3 regions of the Streptomyces sp. NPDC047453 genome follow, and region 1 is predicted to be linked to each of the others. Evidence: riboswitches for the same ligand, from Rfam matches in the RefSeq annotation. Region 1 holds a riboswitch; each other region holds the start of a gene.
What was found. A riboswitch is a leader RNA that binds a small molecule or an ion and turns the genes downstream of it on or off. The one in region 1 is predicted to bind cobalamin.
Positions count from the first base shown of each region.

Region 2: linked by a shared signal. The riboswitch ahead of ABZ818_RS05630 (cobalamin biosynthesis protein) and the one ahead of ABZ818_RS18735 ((2Fe-2S) ferredoxin domain-containing protein) in region 1 are both predicted to bind cobalamin.
Region 3: linked by a shared signal. The riboswitch ahead of ABZ818_RS38490 (CbtB-domain containing protein) and the one ahead of ABZ818_RS18735 ((2Fe-2S) ferredoxin domain-containing protein) in region 1 are both predicted to bind cobalamin.

Region 1 covers NZ_JBEYTS010000019.1:10,367-14,636, forward strand. The annotation lists gene ABZ818_RS18720 (enoyl-CoA hydratase/isomerase family protein) at 1-796, opposite strand, end outside; partial or broken gene ABZ818_RS18725 (acyl-CoA dehydrogenase family protein) at 793-972, opposite strand; gene ABZ818_RS18730 (cobalamin-binding protein) at 1,067-1,987, shown strand; gene ABZ818_RS18735 ((2Fe-2S) ferredoxin domain-containing protein) at 2,019-2,360, opposite strand; cobalamin riboswitch at 2,479-2,601, opposite strand; gene ABZ818_RS18740 (DNA-formamidopyrimidine glycosylase family protein) at 2,691-3,473, opposite strand; gene ABZ818_RS18745 (hypothetical protein) at 3,967-4,221, opposite strand.
Region 2 covers NZ_JBEYTS010000004.1:22,156-26,425, forward strand. The annotation lists gene ABZ818_RS05615 (class II aldolase/adducin family protein) at 1-183, opposite strand, end outside; gene ABZ818_RS05620 (inorganic phosphate transporter) at 339-1,601, shown strand; gene ABZ818_RS05625 (hypothetical protein) at 1,635-1,859, shown strand; cobalamin riboswitch at 2,046-2,183, shown strand; gene ABZ818_RS05630 (cobalamin biosynthesis protein) at 2,283-3,224, shown strand; gene ABZ818_RS05635 (cobyric acid synthase) at 3,221-4,270, shown strand, end outside.
Region 3 covers NZ_JBEYTS010000095.1:9,390-13,659, forward strand. The annotation lists gene ABZ818_RS38470 (MFS transporter) at 1-209, opposite strand, end outside; gene ABZ818_RS38475 (DeoR/GlpR family DNA-binding transcription regulator) at 299-1,069, shown strand; gene ABZ818_RS38480 (histidine phosphatase family protein) at 1,072-1,647, shown strand; gene ABZ818_RS38485 (CbtA family protein) at 1,704-2,465, opposite strand; gene ABZ818_RS38490 (CbtB-domain containing protein) at 2,487-2,705, opposite strand; cobalamin riboswitch at 2,744-2,880, opposite strand; gene ABZ818_RS38495 (aminotransferase class V-fold PLP-dependent enzyme) at 3,322-4,270, shown strand, end outside.

The sequences.
Region 1 (4,270 bases):
CGGTCGGTGACCTGGTGAGCAGGGTTTCGGCCGCCTCCTTGGCGGCGGGCTCGCCGTGGTCGAACAGCCGGCTCACGATGTCCTCGACCGTCGCGGCGGCACAGCAGGGGTCGATCCATTCCCTCTGCCCCTCCAACTCCCCTTGTGGCAGCGGTCGGGCATGACGCGCCAGCACCTCCCGTACGGGCGTGCCGGCGAGGTCGTCGATGAGGGCCGGCAGAGCCGCTGACGGCACGTAGTGGTCGGCGAGCCCGCAGAGCACGGCGTCGCCGGCGCCGATCTGCGCACCGGTCAGCGCGAGATGGGTGCCCAGTTCCCCGGGGGCGAGGGCCAGCAGATGGGTGCCGCCGACATCGGGTATGAAGCCGATGCCGGTCTCCGGCATCGCGATCCGCGAGCGCTCGGTGACAATGCGGACGCTGCCGTGCGCGGAGACGCCGACGCCGCCTCCCATCACGATGCCTTCCATGACGGCGACGTACGGCTTCGGATAGCGGGCGATACGGGCGTTGAGGCGGTACTCGTCGCGCCAGAAGGCGGCCGAGGCGGTGCCGTCCCCGTCACGGACGTCGTCGTGGATGGCGCGGATGTCACCGCCCGCACACAGGCCGCGCTCCCCCGCGCCGGTGACGACGACGGTCTCCACGGCCGGGTCGTGCTCCCAGGCCGTCAGCGCCGCGTCTATGCGGCGCACCATCTCGTGGGTGAGGGCGTTGAGGGCCTTCGGCCGGTTGAGGGTGATGTGGGCGGCCCGTCCGTCGGTGTGGAACAGGACGGGTTCCTCGGCGGCGGTCATCCGAACGCCTCCGTCAGGCCGCGGGCCACGATGACACGCATGATCTCGTTGGTTCCTTCCAGGATCTGTTGCACGCGCAGGTCACGGACGATCTTCTCAAGGCCGTACTCGCCGAGGTAGCCGTAGCCTCCGTGCAGTTGGAGCGCCCGGTCGGCGGCCGAGTAGCCGCTGTCGGTTGGTGCGATCACGCCGTGCATGCCCTGCACGCCGGGCGCCGGAATCGGCGGATCCGCGAGGTCCGCGGGTCCCGGAGCCTCCTACAGTCGAGGTATGCGCATCGTCTCCCTGCTGCCCGCCGCGACCGACATCGTCGCCGAGCTCGGGCTGTCGGAGCAGTTGGCCGGCCGTACCCACGAGTGCGACTGGCCGCCGCGCGAGGTCGCCCCGGTGCCCGTGGTGACCGGGGCCGACCTGGACCAGGACGCGCTCACCAGCCGGGAGATCTCCGACGCCGTCGGCGGGGCGGCGCACTCCGGCTCGTCGCTGTACACGCTGGACACCAAGGCTCTGGCCGCCCTGCGCCCTGACGTGGTGCTCACCCAGGACCTGTGCGACGTGTGCGCGGTGTCGTACGAGAAGGTCAGCCGGACCGTGCGGCTGCTCGACGCCGACACCCGAGTCCTCAGCCTGGAGCCGCGCACGCTCGACGACGTACTGGACTGTCTGGTCACCGTCGGCGACCTGCTCGGCGTGCGCGAGCGCGCGCAGCGGAGCCGGGCCGAGTTGCAGGCGCGCCTCGCCCGGGTCCGCGGCGCGGTCGCCGGCCTCGACCGGCCCCGGGTCGTGGCCATCGAGTGGCTCGATCCGCTGTGGCCTGCCGGGCACTGGGTGCCCGAGCAGATCACCAGCGCCGGAGGTGAGCCTCTCCTCGCCGCGCCCGGCGAGCACACCAAGCCGATGACCTGGGAGGCGGTACGCGCCGCACAACCGGACGTGGTCCTCGTCCTGCCGTGCGGCTTCCCGCCTGAACGCACCCTGCGCGAAGCCGCGTTGCTCACCGGGCTGCCCGGCTGGACGGATCTGCCCGCCGTTCGGTCCGGCCGCGTCTGGGTGCTGGACGGGCCGTCCTACTTCAACCGGCCCGGCCCCCGCGTGGTGCGCGGCACGGAGGTTCTCGCCCAGGTCCTGCACGGTGTGCCGGCCGGCGAGGCGGTCACACCGGCCGAGGTCTGCCCGTTCCCCGGCCGGTGACGACCGGCCGGCCTCCTCGCGCGTGCGGGCCTCAGGAATCCGTGGCACGTCGTGGCGGTGTGATGGCGTAAAGGTCGAGGATGTCCGGCAGGGGAGCCACGCCCGGGCCTCCGGCGCGCACCCAGGCGACGATGTCCTCGGTCGCGTCCGCATCGTTGACGAGTCCGAGCCAGACCGGCCGCGCACAGGCGGCCCGGCCCGCGGTGGACGGCTGGACCACGATGACGTTCGCCTGCTCGCACACGTCGAGGCAGTCGGAGATGCGCACTGGCACCTCCGCTCGCAGCCGCGCGGTCTGCGCCGCGTGATCGACCCCGGTCACCTTGGGGCTGCCGCAGCAGCAGTCCCGGCACACGACGACCCGGCACGGCACCGAACCGCTCCCCGTCACGGCACCGCCCGGTGCCTCGTCCGTCGGCCTCTCGGGCACGCCGCACCACTCCCCCTCCCGGGGAGATCCGCCCCGGGATCGCTCGAGGAGGCGACCGCGTGAGTCTCCTGGCTCCCGGGTCTTCACTCGTCCCGCCTTCCCACCCCGGGCGGGGCAGTGGCCTTCCGGAACTCGCTCACCGGTCACAGTGGCGGGACCGCGCCGGATTCTCACCGGCTTCCTCGGACCGCCGTCGCCTTATGTCGCCGATCATCATCCCATTGCCGTTCGCTCGCTTGAGAACGGCCCGCTTCTGAGAACGGCCCGCTTCGCTCATTTCTGGCACTGCGGGCACCAGACCGTGCGGCGGCCGCCGACGCGGTTCGAGCACAGAGGCCACCCGCAGCGGGGACACATCGGCTCGCTGTCGTCCCTGTGCCCGGTGAGCCAGGAGCGCCTCGGCGGCACGCACCCGGCGCGCACGGACGTCTCAAGGACCCGGCCCATCCCCGCATAGACGCGCCGGATCTCGGTCTCGCTCAGGTCCCGCGCGGGAGTCCGCGGAGGGACACGGGCCCGCCAGAGGATCTCGTCGGACAGGAGGTTCCCGAGACCCGCGATCACGGACTGGTCCATCAGCGCGCTCTTGACGGCGCGCCTTCGTCCCGACAGCAGCTCCCTGAATTCCGGTGCGCGCACGGTGAGGGCGTCGGGACCGAGACCGTCCGTGATCCGTTCGATCTCCATGTCGTCGGCCAACCGCACGCCCTGCAGCTTGCGTTGATCGCGATAGCGGAGGTGCCGGGAACCGTCGATCGTCAGCAGGAGGCGGTCGTGCGCCTCGACCGGTTCGTCCGGGGAACAGCACCGCAGCGACCCCGTCATGCCGAAATGCCAGACAAGGGTGGGACCGCCGTCGTCCGTCGGCACGAACAACCACTTTCCGTGCCGCCATGCCTGCCCCAGACGCCTGCCCACCAGCTCGCTCCGCAGCCGCTGCGCGCTGACACCGCGCAGAACCCCCGCGTCCCGCACCTCGACGTCCGTGACACACCGGCGCCGGCCGCAGGTCATCAGCACCTCGCGGAATCCCTCGACATCCGGCAGTTCGGGCATGCGTTCGTCCCGGCTCTTCGTCGTGCGGTCGTCAGGCCGCCACACGCGGTGACGGGTACCCGTGGAGGGCGCGCCCACGCGCTCGGCACTCTGCTTCCGGGCGTCATGCCTCCGATCGGACGCTCGCCGGTTTGACGGACGGCTCGACCGGGATACCCGCGGAGGGTGCGGACGCTCCTGGGCGGCTACTGAGCCGTCGTTGCTTTTGGGCCGACCCGGCCCACGGCCTACCGGCGCTTCACCCAACGGGTGCGGCTGCAATAGCGAACAGTCCCTCGTAGGGTGGACCGTCATGGCCGAGTCTCACCCGCTGCTGGGCATGTTCCTCAATGCTGCCGACGGACGCTTCCCGCCTGCAGACGGCCGCGTAACAGTTCTTCCGCCTCTGCCGGGCGGGCTGGAGTGCTCGGTCGCCTTCACCGGGCACGCCGTGATCGCCACCGCCCTGTCCACTTCCGACATCCAGGCTCAAGGACCCGACGGTTACGGGGCTTCAATGGCTCCTGATTTCCTGCGCCACCTCGCAGGTCGTGAAGGGTGGATCGACAGCATCGACGCGACACTCGTTGCGCATGGCGTGCCGTCCCCTCGCCGCCTGCCCGAACGTCTTGACGTCGATGACCACGCGCGCGTTCGTTACGCTCAGGCTCTGCGTACCGACGTCCGTGTCCACGGAGACGAACGCGGCCTTGTCACACTGGCCGTCGGCCTGGCTGGACGGCGCGAGATAAGCGTCGAACTCAACCACCCTGGTAGCAGTGCGACTGGGCTCGGTCGCTCCCTGCTGCGTGACGCGC
Region 2 (4,270 bases), on a different contig from region 1:
ACCGGTGACGTCGTCGTCCGTGAGCCGGTCGTAGGGGACGCCCGAGGGGGTGACCAGCACGGTGTCGCCCACGCGGACGGACACGTTGCCGGAGGTGCCGACGACCAGTCCGTCGGACACCGTGCGGCGGGCCGCCGCGACCAGCGCCCGCCAGGCGCGGGCCGTCTCTCCGAGTTCGGTCATGTGCCGATCGTGCCAGGACACCTCACGCGAGCGACCGCTCTCTCCTCATCGGACCACGGGAACGGACACCCCGATGACCGACTCAGTTCATCTTCCGTTCATCCGGGTTACCTACGTTCAACGCGCCAATGACGCTCGAACGATTGCCTGGGTAAATGGAAAGCTTCTCGATGATCCTCGCGATAGTGGTGATCACCGCACTCGCGTTCGATTTCACGAACGGTTTCCACGACACCGCAAACGCGATGGCCACGACCATCTCCACCGGTGCGCTCAAGCCCAAGGTCGCGGTGGCCATGTCCGCCGTGCTGAACCTGGTGGGCGCCTTCCTGTCCGTGGAGGTCGCCAACACGATCTCCAAGGGTCTCGTCGACGAGACCGGCATCCGTCCCGAAGTCATCTTCGCCGCCCTGGTGGGCGCGATCCTCTGGAACCTGCTGACCTGGCTGGTCGGACTCCCCTCCAGTTCCTCGCACGCCCTCATGGGCGGTCTGATCGGCGCCACCATCGCCTCGGCCGGTTTCAGCGCCGTGCACGGCGGTGTCCTGCTCACCAAGGTCCTGATCCCGGCGGTCGCCGCACCGGTCGTCGCGGGTCTGGCCGCGCTGGTCTCGACCCGGCTGTCGTACGGCATCGGCCGTAAGTCGAATTCGAACGGCAAGGCGGCCGAGAAGGGCCACCGCGCCGGGCAGATCGCCTCCGCGGGCCTGGTCTCGCTGGCCCACGGCACCAACGACGCGCAGAAGACGATGGGCGTCATCACCCTCGCCCTGATCGCCGGCGGCGCCCTCGCCCCCGGCGCCAACCCTCCCACCTGGGTCATCCTCTCGGCGGGCCTGGCCATCGCGCTCGGCACCTACATCGGCGGCTGGCGCATCATCCGCACCATGGGCAAGGGCCTGACCGACCTCCAGCCGCAGCAGGGCTTCGCCGCCCAGACCAGCGCGGCCACCGCCATCCTGGCCTCCTCCCACCTCGGCTTCTCCCTCTCCACCACGCACGTCGTCTCCGGTTCGGTGATGGGCGCGGGCCTGGGCCGCAAGGGCGGCGTGGTGCGCTGGTCCACCGCGAGCCGCATGGCCGTCGCCTGGGCCCTCACGCTGCCCGCCGCGGCCCTGGTCGCGGCCGGCGCGGAGGCCGTGACGCGCCTCGGCGACTGGGGCACCTGGCTCGTCGCCGCGTTCCTGGTGGCCTCCAGCGCCGCGATCTGGAAGATCTCCCGCCGCGAGGTCGTCGACCACACCAACGTCAACGAGACCGAGGAGCCGGCCGGCGTGGTCACCCAGGCCATCGCCGCCGTCACCCCGCCCCCGGCCTCCCCGGTGACCGAGGAACTCACCGCCACGATCCCCGCCCAGGCCTCCGCACCCGCCGGTGAACCCGCGTCCGTGGCGACCCCGCCGGCCGCCACCGTCTGAGCCCGCGCCACAGGCAGAAGGAAGAGAAGCACCATGAAGATCGACTGGGTGGCCCTCGGCTCCGTCTTCGGCGTCAGCCTCGGCGTCACGGTGGGCCTCGTGGCCCTGTTCACCCTCGGCATCGCCGGCCTCTCCCGCCGCGAGCGGGCCGTCGCCGCGGGCCACGGCGGCGGGGCCCTCGCGGTCACCGGCGCCTACGCCTGCTTCGCCGCGTGCGCCGCCGCCGTGGCCTACGGGATCTACCTGATCGTGGCCTAACCCGCCGCGGCCCGGCCCCTGGCAACCGGGTTCGGGTCCGGGTCCCACCCCCTCACGTCACCCGCCCTTTCCGGGCCGTCCCCACGACGGCCCGGGAAGGGCGGGTCTTCTGGTCCCCGGCGCCCGCGGTGTGGGCCTCATCTCAGTACCCCTGCGCAGGTCAACGGCAGGTTGACGGGTGTTCGCGGTGCGTGGTGGACTGCCGGAGCCAAGTACGGCGGCAGGAGAGGAAGTCCGGTGCGAATCCGGCGCGGTCCCGCCACTGTGACCGGGGAAGAACTTCCCCGGGAGCCAGGAACTCTCGCCGCCGGTCTCGTCGAACCAGGGCGTGGACACCCTGAGTGAGGACACATATCGCCATGCGCGGCTGCCGACCAAGGTTCACCAGCGTCTGTCCGACCGTCCGCACGACCGGCTGACCCGATGGGTGCCGATCGCGACTTCGCGTACGGCGCCGCCGCCGGCCTCCTCGGTGACCTGCTCCTCGGCGATCCGCGCCGCGGGCACCCCGTCGCCGTGTTCGGACGGGCCGCGGGTGCCGTGGAACGCGCGCTGTGGCGGGACCACCGCGGCTGGGGCGCCCTGCACACCGCCGTGTGCGTGGGGGGCGTCGTGTCGTCGGCCGCGCTGGCCGTGTCCGCCGCGCGTTCCTCCCGTACCGCGTCCGTCGCGCTGACCGCCGCCGCCACCTGGGCCGTCGTCGGCGGGACCTCCCTCGCCCGTGAGGCACGGGAGATCGGGCGCGCGCTGGGGGCCGGGGACGTCGAGGCCGCCCGGGCGCGGCTGCCGCATCTGTGCGGGCGCGACCCGCAGGCGCTGGACGCCGACGGGATCGCCCGGGCCGTCGTCGAGTCCGTCGCCGAGAACACCTCCGATGCGGTGGTGGGCGCGCTGGTGTGGGGCGCCGCCGCCGGTGTGCCGGGCCTTCTCGGCTTCCGCGCGGTCAACACCCTGGACGCCATGGTCGGGCACAAGTCCCCCCGGTACCGCCGCTACGGCTGGGCCTCGGCCCGGCTCGACGACCTCGCCGGATGGCCGGGGGCCCGGCTCACCGCCACCCTGGCGGCCGTCGCGGGCGACGACCCGCGCGGTGCCGTACGGGCCTGGCGCTCCGACGCCGGGAAGCATCCGAGCCCCAACGCCGGTCCGGTGGAAGCCGCCTTCGCGGGGGCGCTCGGGGTGCGGCTGGGCGGCACGCTCTCGTACGCCGGGCGCGTGGAGCACCGCCCGGTGCTCAACGGCGCCGGACGCGCCGTCCGGCCGGGTGACATCGAGCGCGCGGTACGGCTCTCCCGCCGCGTGGGCTGGCTCGCGCTCGGAGTGTGCGCGGGCGTACGGCTGCTGAAGAGAGGACGGACGTCATGAGTGGCGGTCTGCTCGTCGCCGGCACCACCTCCGACGCCGGGAAGAGCGTCGTCACGGCCGGGATCTGCCGGTGGCTGCGGCGCCAGGGCGTGAAGGTCGCTCCCTTCAAGGCGCAGAACATGTCCCTCAACTCGTTCGTCACCCGGGAGGGCGCCGAGATCGGGCGGGCGCAGGCCATGCAGGCCCAGGCGTGCCGCATCGAGCCGACCGCGCTGATGAACCCGGTGCTGCTCAAGCCGGGCGGCGAGCAGAGCAGCCAGGTCGTCCTGCTGGGCAAACCGGTGGGCGAGTTGAGCGCGCGCGGCTACCACGGCGGGCGGCAGCAGAAGCTCCTCGGCACCGTGCTGGACTGCCTCGCCGAGCTGCGGAGCACGCACGACGCGGTGATCTGCGAGGGGGCGGGCAGCCCGGCGGAGATCAACCTGCGCCGGACCGACATCGTCAACATGGGGATCGCGCGCGGCGCGCGGCTGCCCGTGCTCGTCGTCGGCGACATCGACCGCGGTGGCGTCTTCGCCTCCTTCTACGGCACGCTCGCACTGCTGTCGCCGGAGGACCAGGAACTCGTCGCCGGGTTCCTCGTCAACAAGTTCCGCGGGGACGTCTCGCTGCTCGAACCCGGGCTCGACATGCTGCACGGGCTCACCGGCCGGCGTACGTACGGCGTGCTGCCGTTCCGGCACGGGCTCGGCATCGACGAGGAGGACGGGCTGCGCATGTCCCTTCGGGGAGCCGTGCGGGAGTCCGCCGTGGCTCCCCCGGTCGGGGAGGACGTGCTGCGGGTCGCCGTCTGCGCCGTGCCGCTGATGTCCAACTTCACCGACGTGGACGCGCTCGCCGCCGAACCGGGCGTCGTCGTGCGGTTCGTGGACCGGCCCGAGGAGCTGACCGACGCCGACCTCGTCGTCGTGCCCGGCACACGCGGCACGGTCAGGGCGCTGGAATGGCTGCGGGAGCGGGGGCTCGCACGGGCTGTGGCGAGCCGGGCCGCCGAGGGGCGGCCGGTGCTGGGCATCTGCGGCGGCTTCCAGATCCTCGGCGAGCAC
Region 3 (4,270 bases), on a different contig from region 1:
CCGAGGCGGTCGGCGACCGGGCCGGCCAGCTGCATCCCCACGAAGGCGCCCGCCCCGAGCAGCAGCAGGAAGCCGCCCAGGACGGCGTGGCTGACGCCGACGCGGTGCTCGATGGGCGGGATCTGCACGATCCACATCCCCAGCAGGGTCCCGTTGAGGATGAAGTACGTGAAGGTCGCCAGACGCGCCGCGCGAAGTGATCGCTCCATGGAGCGAACGTATCGAACATGAATGGTGTTTGGAAAGCGCCTCTTCTCACAGTGTTCCTGTTCGTCGGCGCATGGTGTTCAATCGCCGCATGGGGAACACGGGCCGTCTGAGGCGGATCACGGACGCGGTGCGCGAGGCGGGAAGCCTCGGCGTCGGCCAGTTGGCCGAACTCACCGGAGCCTCGGAGATGACCATCCGCCGCGACCTGGAGGCCCTGGCCGCCCAAGGCGTACTGGAACGCTTCCGGGGCGGCGCCCGGTCCCTGCTGCTGCGCGGCGAGGAGCCACCCTTCCCCCTGCGCGCGCAGGAGGGCACACGGGCCAAGCAGCGCATCGCCGCGGACGCGGCCGCGCTGATCGCCGACGGGGAGACGGTCGTCCTCGACAGCGGCACCACCTGCCTGGAAGTGGCCAGGGCGCTGCGCGGCCGGCGGGTGACCGTGATGCCGCTGTCCCTCCAGGCCGTCGACGCGCTGGCCGACAGTCCCGGGCAGACCACCCTCCTCGTGCCCGGCGGCCGGCCCCGTCCGGGCGAGGGAGCCCTCACCGGCCCCCTGACCCTGGCTTCGCTGGCGGCCCTGCGCTTCGACACCGCCGTCATCGGCTGCTGTGGGCTGACCGCACAACAGGGCCTGACCGCCTACGACTTGGACGACGCGGCGGTGAAACGGGCCGCGATCGACTCCGCCCGGCGCGTGCTCGCCGTGGCCGACGGCACCAAACTGTCCCGTACGGCGCACGCCTTCGTCGCACCGGTCTCGCGGCTGCACACCCTCGTCACCGACGATTCCGCGCCACCCGGCGAGGTCGAGACGATCCGCGCCGCGGGCACGATCGTCAACACCGCGCGGTGGGAGTGAAGTTGACCATCCGAATCACTCTCGTCGCGCCCGCGACGAGCCCGTCGCTGCGGCAGGCCCGGTTCGACGACGGCGACTCGATCGACGACGGCGGGGCGGCCAGGGCCCGTTCGGCGGCCGGATCGCTGCCCGCGGCCGCCCGCGTGCTCCTGTCCCCGAGCGCACGCTGCCGGGAGACGGCGTCGGCGCTCGGCCTCGACGGCGTGGCGGTACGGGAGTTGGCCGGTCTGGACGCGGGCCGCTGGAGGGGCCGGACCCTGGAGGAGGTGATGGCCACCGAGCCGGAGGCGGTGGGCCGCTGGCTCGCCGACCCCGACTGCGCACCGCACGGCGGGGAGTCGGTGCGGGACGCGTGCGAGCGGGTCGGGCACTGGCTGGACAGCGCGCGGGACACCGACGGCCGTACGCTCGCGGTGGTCGAGCCGGAGGTCGTACGGGCCGCGGTCGTCCATGTGCTGGGCGTGCCCGCGACCGGTTTCTGGCGGCTGGACGTACCGCCTTTGACGGCAACGGAGTTCAGCGGTCGGGCCGGCCGCTGGAATCTGCGGCTCGGACAGCCGCTGGCGGCGGCGTCCTGACGAACGCGACAGGGCCCCCGGACGGATCCGAAGGGCCCTGTCGTGTGCCGAAGGGTTCAGTGCGCGGCCGGCACCGCCTGCCCGGACGCGGCGGTCGCGGGGCTGGGGTTCAGCAACCGCTGGGCCAACTCGCCGAAGAGCAGCCCGAATCCGCCCCACAGGACGGTCTGCATGGCCAGGGCGGAGAGCCTGAACCGCCACAGCAGGGTGGCCGGGAAGTCCGCCGGAACCTCGTTGACGACCGGCAGGAAGGCGTAGGCCAGCCCGATCACCACGGCGAAGGCGGCCACCGCGGCCACCGTCGCGTACCACGTGCCCAGCGTGGGCGCGAGGCGCTTGCCCAGGATCGTGGCGGCGATCGCGAGGAGGATGCTGAGCAGCATCATCAGGAAGTACAGGGTCGTGCGCTTGCCGATGGTGTCTTCCTGGCCGACCGCGGGCGGGTTGGCCGGGTACTTCAGGAACGGCACGACGTACACGGCCAGCAGCGCGCAGCCGGACAGCAGCAGCGCGGTCGCCCGCGGGGAGAAGCGGCCCACGCGGCCCAGCGCGAAGCAGAAGGCGAGCGCGGCGATACCGCCGAAGGCGACCCCGTAGACGAGGACGCCGGTGGCGAGACCGGCGGTGGACTGCAGGGAACGGGAGACGACTTCCACCTCGTCATGAGAGTGGGAGTGGGAGTGCGCCTCCTCGAGGCCGATCGCCTTGTCGACGAACGGCTCCCCGAGGAAGTAGGCGGCGACCAGGGCGAGCACACCGGCGGCAAGGCCGGCGAGCATGCCCCGCACCAGAAGGTTTCTTACCGTTGCGGAGTTCATGAGCGTGCGGCGTCCCTCGCCTCAGTGGCAGGGGAAGCCGAGCAGGTGGCGGGCGTCGTGCACCCACTCGTGGACGTCCGTGCCGCTGAACACGGAGGTGGCGCCCTGCTCGGCGCCGACGAAGTAGAGCAGGACCAGCATGAGAACGCCGAAGAAGACCGCCCAGGGAGCTATCGCCTTCAGCGGCAGCGTGGCGGGAACGGCGGGGGTGGCGGTCGGCTGAGCGACGGTCTGCGCCATGGCAGAACCTCCTCTGGGAGTTCGCGTCCCATCTCGGTGGTGCACAGGACGACAGCCGCGGGTCTGACTCACGAACATCCCTGGGGCGTTCGCATACAGTGGCGCGACCGTGCCGGATTCCCACCGGCTTCCGTCGTGCCGTCGTCGATATCGGACAGACGGTATCGCGTGCCGGGGGCCCGGCCAAGACCGCGACCACGGACGTGATCTTCTCCACCAGCCGTACTCCGCGGAACTTGCGGAGGCTCCTTTTCGACCCTGAAGCGTCAGCCTCAGCCCTGGAGCGTCAACGCCGTGTAGGCGGCCTCCGCGCGGCGGGAGCCCGGAGTGTCCGGCGGGGCGTTGCCGAGGAAGCCGTGCGTGGTGCCGTCGAAGTGGATCCGCCCCTGGGACAGGACGGTGATGCGGTCCGCGTCGTCGGCCGCCCCTCCCAGACTCTGCTGCCGCGATGGCCCGACAGGGCGCTCCGGTGCTGTGGCAAGATGCGCTGGCAGGCTCTGACCAGCTCAGACCGGTGGGACGGCGCACGCTGCTGCCCCGCCGTCCGGCGCACCCACAGGCACTCCGCCCGCCGCGCCACTCGATCCGCACGCACCACCCCGGAGGGACGAGCCCCGTGCTCACGTCGTACGCCGCCCACTTCGACACACCAGCCGGGTACCTGGACTTCGCACGTTTCGGACCGCCCTCCCGGGACGCCGTCACCGCCACCGCGCGCGCCCTGGAGGCGTCCGCCCGCGCCGACCACACCACCGTGGACACCCTGATGCGCGCGGAGGAGACCGCGCGGGACACGGCCGCCCGTCTCGCCGGCACCGACGCCCGGCACACGGTGCTCCTCCCGAACGCGTCCACCGGACTGTTCCACGCCGCACTCGGCATCCGAGAGGGCGTGGTCGTCGCGCCACGCACCGACTTCCCCGCCAACCACTACCCGTGGCGCCGCTCCGCGGACCTGGGCCGGGCCACTCCGCGCTGGATCGACCCCGCGCCCGGCTCCGGAGTCACCCCCGACCTGGTCCGCGCCGCGCTGACCGACGACGTCGTGGCCGTGTCGGTCAGCGCCGTGGACTTCCGCACCGGGTTCCGTGCCGACCTGGCGGCGCTGCGCGAGGCGATCGGGCCCGACCGGCTGCTGATCGTGGACGCCATTCAGGCGTTCGGTGTCGCCTCGCTGTCCTGGGACGCCGCCGACGTGGTGGTCGCGGGCGGCCAGAAATGGCTGCGCGCCGGATGGTCGACCGGCTTCGCCTCGCTGTCCGACCGCGCTCTGGAATCCCTGGAGCCGGTCCTCACCGGCTGGACGGGCGTCGAGGAGGTCGGCCTCTTCGACGGAGCCGAGCACCCGCCCGCCCCGGACGCACGACGGTGGTCGATCACCAATCTGAGTCCGGTGACGGCCGCCGCGTTCGCGGCCGCGCTGGACCTCGTCGAGCGGCACACCGTCGCCGCCATCGAAGCCGCGATCGCCGTACGGATCGCCGAACTCACCGAGGTCGTCGAAACGTGCGGCGGCCGCGTCCTCTCCCCCGTCGACCCGGCGCGGCGCGCGGGCATCCTCTCCT